DNA from 2 places in the Marinobacterium maritimum genome. Region 2 is predicted to be linked to the other one. Evidence: predicted binding sites of a transcription regulator. Region 2 holds the regulator's gene; the other holds the start of a gene.
What was found. The regulator FNR, encoded in region 2, switches genes on or off when oxygen is low (the NO sensors DNR and NnrR bind a similar motif). The targets are predictions, from matches to a motif close to TTGATNTANATCAA.
Positions count from the first base shown of each region.

Region 1: the regulator FNR is predicted to act here: its motif matches at 1,739-1,752, upstream of ABD013_RS17535 (bifunctional enoyl-CoA hydratase/phosphate acetyltransferase).

Region 1 covers NZ_BAAAET010000007.1:80,614-83,682, reverse strand. Annotated here, with positions in the region: gene ABD013_RS17540 (acetate/propionate family kinase) at 1-678, opposite strand, end outside; gene ABD013_RS17535 (bifunctional enoyl-CoA hydratase/phosphate acetyltransferase) at 678-1,640, opposite strand; gene ABD013_RS17530 (histidine triad nucleotide-binding protein) at 1,796-2,164, opposite strand; gene ABD013_RS17525 (SpoVR family protein) at 2,212-3,069, opposite strand, start outside.
Region 2 covers NZ_BAAAET010000001.1:703,062-706,130, forward strand. Annotated here, with positions in the region: gene ABD013_RS03125 (alpha/beta hydrolase) at 1-446, opposite strand, end outside; partial or broken gene ABD013_RS03130 (adenine phosphoribosyltransferase) at 518-1,061, opposite strand; gene fnr (fumarate/nitrate reduction transcriptional regulator Fnr) at 1,256-2,032, opposite strand; gene hemN (oxygen-independent coproporphyrinogen III oxidase) at 2,134-3,069, opposite strand, start outside.

The DNA of each region.
Region 1 (3,069 bases), on a different contig from region 2:
CGCGACAGAGCGGCCATTGCGGATGGCACACATGCTGGCGCCGGCGCCCAGGTGGCAGGCGACGGTTTTCAGGTTGCCGGCACCGGCCAGAGTCAGCTGGCGCTGGATATATTCGTAGGACAGGCCGTGGAAGCCGTAGCGGTGCACACCCTTGTCTACCAGTCGTCGCGGCAGGGCATAGAGACGCTCAAGTCGCGGCTGCTGGGCATGAAACATGGTGTCGAAGCAGGCCACGACCGGCAGTTCCGGCGCCAGTTTGCGGCAGGCCTGCACCAGTTTCAGGTTGTAGGGTTGGTGCAGCGGGGCCAGAGGAATCAGGGTTTCCAGCTGGGTCAGGGTGGCGTCGTCGAGCAGCAGGGGGGCGCTGTACTGGTCGCCGCCGTGGACCACGCGATGGCCGGTGGCGATCAGGTGTGACTCCGGCAAGTGTGCGTCCACCCACTGCAGTACCTCCTGCAGCGCAAACTGGTGGCGTTCGTTCTGGGGCACATTGCGGCAGTCCAGTTCATGAGCATCCAGCACCTGGTTCTGCTCGTCACGTACCTTGAACAGGGTGGGTTCACCGAGCAGGTTCTCCACCTTGAGGTGGATCAGGCAGCGCAGCTCACCGCCCTGCAGGGCGTAGAGGCCACATTTGAGACTGGAGGAGCCACCGTTAACGGTCAGGATCGTATCCATCACTTGCCTCCCTTGGCGTGCTTGACCATGTGCGAGGCCAGCGCACAGGAGGCGAGGCGCCCCAGAGTGCCTTCGGCGCGGCTGGTCAGGATGATCGGTACGCGGGCACCGACGGCCAGACCGGCAGACTTGGCGTCGGCCAGGTAGATCAACTGCTTGGCGATCATGTTGGCCGCTTCCAGGTCCGGGGCCAGCAGGATGTCGGCATCGCCGGAAACCGGTGACTTGATATGCTTGTCGATCGCGGCCTGCAGCGAGATCGCGTTATCGAACGCCAGCGGGCCGTCGATGATGCCACCCGTGATCTGCTCGCGATCCGCCATCTTGCAAAGCGCGGCGGCGTCGATGGTGCTCTGCATGCTCGGCTTGACCTTTTCCACCGCCGCCAGAATGGCGACCTTGGGCTGGTTGTTGCCCAGGGACTGACAGAACTCGATGGCGTTCTGCACGATATCGCGCTTGAGGGCCAGGTCCGGGGCGACATTGATGGCGGCGTCGGTAATGACCAGGGGCTTGTGGTAGTTGGGCACGTCGAATACGAATACGTGGCTCAGGCGGCGTTCAGTGCGGATCCCCTTGGTCTTGTGGATAACGGCACTGAGCAGTTCCGAAGTCCCCAGGCTGCCTTTCATCAGGGCCTCGGCTTCCGCCTTGCGGATCAGCTCACAGGCGCGCTCGGCTGCCTCATGGCTGTGTTCGGTACTGATGATCTGGTAGGGCGTCAGGTCGATATTTTCCGCTTCGGCCGCGGCACGAATCTTGTGTTCGGGGCCCACCAGCAAGGGTTCGATCAGTCCCTGTTCGGCGGCTTCGATTGCTCCGAGAAGGCTGTTGTGATCCACCGGATGCACGACGGCGGTGCGGATGGGGCCTGCCTTGCGTGCCTGCTCGATGTAGAACTCAAGCTGATCATGCATCGGGGGCGTCTCGGTAGTGACGGGCGAATCGGCTGCAATCGACATGGAACTATCCCTCTGTTTAACGAACCATCAAGCTAAAGTCTCATAATGAACACATTATGACGCAGTGCAACATGAAGTGGTGAACAACGGCGGCGGGGTTGATCCGGGGCAAGGGTGGCGGAGCGAGCCGGGCAGGGCGCCCGGCCGGGATGGGACTATTCCACCGGGGTTTTCAGCGTGTCCTGATAGGGAGGCCAGCCCATCGGCTTGCCGCCAAGCAGGTGCAGGTGGATATGGTAGACCGTCTGGCCGCCATGGGTATTGCAGTTGAACACGGTACGGTAGCCGCTTTCGTCAAAGCCCTGCTGTTTGGCGATCGTACCTGCTGCCTGGAGCATGTGGCCGACCAGCGCCTGGTCTTCATCGGCGATATCGTTCAGCGTGGCGATATGCTTGCGTGGGATGATCAGGCAGTGGAACGGCGCCTGAGGGTTGATATCGCGGAATGCCAGCACCTGATCATCTTCGTACACGACCTCGGCGGGAATCTCGCCGTCGAGGATTTTGCAAAACAGACAGTCCATAACAAGCCCTTGTTATCCTTTGAGGTAATTCCGCAGTATAGCCACCTCTAAGCAATACTCTCAACCGTCAGCTCCTGTGTCTGCGGAGGGCAGGCATGGGTCTGTACCACGTTGCCTTCGGGGGTAACCGATTCCAGGCGAATATCGAAGCCCCATAAGCGATGCAGGTGCTTGAGCACTTCGTCGGTAGACTCGCCCAATGGCTGGCCGTTGTGCATGTAGTGCCGCAAGGTCAGCGCTCGGTCACCACGCACGTTGACGTTGTAAACCTGGATGTTGGGCTCGCGGTTGCCGAGGTTGTACTGAGCCGACAGGGCCTCCCGGATCGCCCGGTAGCCGCGTTCGTTGTGAATGGCATCCACTCTCAGTGTCGGGCGGCTGCTGTCATCCAGGATCGAGAACAACTTGAGCTCGCGCATCAGGTGCGGCGACAGGAACTGCAGGATAAAGCTCTCATCCTTGTAGTTGTGCATGGCGCCCATGAGGGTGTCGCGCCAGTTGCTGCCGGCGATATCGGGGAACCATTCGCGGTCTTCGTCGGTCGGGTTTTCACAGATGCGGCGGATATCCTGCATCATGTTGTAGCCCAGGGTGTAGGGGTTGATGCCACTGAAGTAGGGGCTGTCGAACGGTGGCTGATAGATCACGCTGGAGTGGGAGTGCAAAAACTCCATCATGAAGCCATCGGTGACCAGCCCCTCGTCGAACAGCTGATGCAGCAGGGTGTAGTGCCAGAAGCAGGCCCAGCCCTCGTTCATCACCTGGGTCTGTTTCTGTGGATAAAAATACTGCGCGACCTTGCGCACGATACGAATGATCTCGCGCTGCCAGGGCTCCAGCAGCGGAGCGTTCTTTTCGATGAAATACAGAATGTTCTCTTCGGGCTCGGCAGGGAAGCGCGGCGG
Region 2 (3,069 bases):
GCTGTGGGCAGAGCGCGGGCTGAGTCCACGTACCAGGCCGTCTGGTTGCCGCCGCGGGAGTGTCCCAGTAACAGGATCTGATTCTGTCCGTGTTGGTCTAGCCATTCGACCCAGTGGCCGATCTCGTCAATGGCATCCTGGTGGCGGTGAGTGTGTGGTGTACTACAGGGATAGGCGCCTGTCCGATTGTCGATGCCCAGGCTGAGATTGATTGCGAGGCTGTTGAGTCCGGCTTCGACAAGAGCGTCCTGCAGGGCAACAACCAATTCCATGCCGTTGTGGGCAAGGGTGCCATGAGTGATCAGCACGGTGGTATCGGGAGTCCCCTCGCCCTGCTTGAACTCGGCATTCAGGGTTATGCCGTTCAATTGCGAGGTAACGGTAGCACCCTGAGCGAAGGCGGGCAGTACAAGCAGGAGCAGGCAGGTCAGCAGCGAGCGCAACATGTTCAATAGCCTTTTAATTATATTTTTATGAATATAGGTAATTAAAGAGCATTGGCAAGTTGCGCATCGCCTCAAAGGCCTTCGAAGGCGAGCAGGGAATAGACCGGGATGCCCAGTTCCTGGATACGGGTTGAACCCTGAAGATCGGGCAGATCGATCAGCAGCAGCTGCTTCAACGACTTCAGCGCCAAGCTTCTTCACCAGGGTGCAGGCCGCGAGCAGAGTGCCGCCGGTGGCGATCAGATCATCAAACAGCAGCACGCGGTCGCCGCTGGTAACGGCATCGGTCTGCATTTCTACTGCAGAAGTGCCATATTCCAGGGTGTATTCCTGATGGATGGTTTCGCCGGGCAGTTTGCCTTTCTTGCGGACCAGCACCAGCGGCAGGTTGAGCTGGTAGGCCATGATGGCGCCGAACAGGAAGCCACGGGCATCGATGCAGGCGATATGAGTGATGTCCGAGTCAATATAGCGCTGAATAAACGCATCCGACACCATGCGCATCGCCTTAGGATCCTTGAAGATCGGTGTAACATCGCGGAACACGACCCCGGGTTCCGGCCAGTCCTGCAGCGAACGGATGACGGATTTGACATAGAACTCATCGTAGGACATGCGGTAACTCCCAGTTGGCACTCAATTGATATAACTCAATGCCGCAGTGACGGAATAAAGGTGTAATGCAGGGGTTGGGTTACACATTGAGATGGCTACTTCATTGTGCAACTTGGGACGTAGCTTCATTGAAGCTACGTCTTTTTTTATTCTACAGGGGGCCATAGGTGATCAAGAAGAGGTGCCCTCAACGCTCAGGACGTTTTATGTTCCTGCTGCGTAGCGCATTCGTCGTTGCGTGATTCGCCGGAGAGGCGATACATCTCATCCAGGTTGGTCAGCTCTACTTCCTTGCCATCAACGCGCATCAACTCCATCTTCTGGAATCGTGTGAAAATTCGGCTGACGGTTTCCACGGCCAGACCAAGATAGTTGCCAATCTCGTTGCGAGACATGGACAGGCGGAAGTTTGACGCTGAGTAGCCACGTGTCTTGAAGCGCTGAGACAGTTTCAACAGGAAGGTGGCGACGCGCTGTTCGGCATTTTTCTTCGACAGCAGCAACATCATCTGCTGGTCGTCACGCAGTTCCTTGCTCATGCTGCGCAGCATCTGGCGACGCAGTTCAGGCATCTGGCCTGACAGTTCATCCAGGCGCTCAAAAGGAATCTCGCATACCGTTGTGGTTTCGAGGACCTTGGCGGACATCGGGTAGTTTTCAGCATCAAAGCCGCTAAGCCCAACCAGTTCGCCTGGGAAGTAGAAACCGGTGATCTGTTCCTCGCCTTCATTGGTCAGCGTGTAGCTCTTGATGGTGCCGGCACGGATGGCATAGACGGAGCTGAACGGTTCACCCTGGTGGAACAGGTGCTCACCCTTCTTCAGAGGTCGACTTTTTTCGATAATGTCATCCAGACGATCAATGTCTGTCAGGTCAAGTGAGACCGGCAGGCAAAGCGTGCTCAGGCTGCAGGTTTTACAATGCACCTGAGACAGGCTGTGAAGCTTTCCTTGATTTTTGCAGTCGGCCATGAGGGCATCCTTTGTTGGTTAGTCACACGATGGCTATCGGCGCATTATGTAACATTTACCCCCGAGGGTGAAGCGAAAGGCCCGGGAACCGGGCCTCGACTTTAGATGATGCGTGAAAAGTTCTGAGAGTGTTGCTTTTTGGGTATATAAGAATCAAACGCCATGCAGATACGGCGGATCAAAAGCCGGCCTGCCGGGGTGACTCGAATTGACTCTGGCTGCAGTTCAATCAGGCCATCGGCATCAAATTGACGCAGTTCGTCCTGCTCCTCGGCAAAGTACTGGTCAAAGTCGATGGCAAAACGCTCAGCAATGCTTCGCTTGTCCAGTTCGAACTGGCAGATAAGCGCGGTGATCACTGCGCGGCGGATATGGTCGTCAGTATTAAGCTGAACGCCGCGCTTCACGGCATGCTGCTGCTGGGTCACGGCCTGGCTGTAGGCCGCGATATCATGCTCGTTCTGGTAGTAGACGTTGCCGATCTGGCTGATTGCCGACACGCCCATGGCAACCAGGTCGCAATCGGAGTGGGTGGTGTAGCCCTGGAAGTTGCGGTGCAGCTTGCCTTCCGCCTGGGCGATAGCCAGCTCGTCGTCCGGTTTGGCGAAGTGGTCCATGCCGATATAGACGTAACCGGCATCCAGCAGTCGATTGATGCTGTTCTGCAGGATGGCAAGTTTTTCTTCCGCGGAGGGCAGGTCTTCAGCACGGATGTGTTTCTGTGAGCGGAAGCGGTCCGGCAGGTGGGCATAGTTGAACACTGACAGTCGGTCAGGGCTCATGGCGATCACTGTCTCGAGGGTGTCGGCAAAGCTCTGTTCGTTCTGGTGTGGCAGACCGTAGATCAGGTCCATGTTGATCGACTTGAAGCCCAGCGCGCGTGAGCGCTCCAGTACCGCAAGGGTCTGTTCGGTCGGCTGTACCCGGTTGACGGCTTCCTGAACCACAGGATTGACGTCCTGAACGCCCAGACTGATACGATTGAAGCCGATGTCGCGTAGCACGCCCAGGGTGTCATGGCCGGCTTCGCGCGGGTC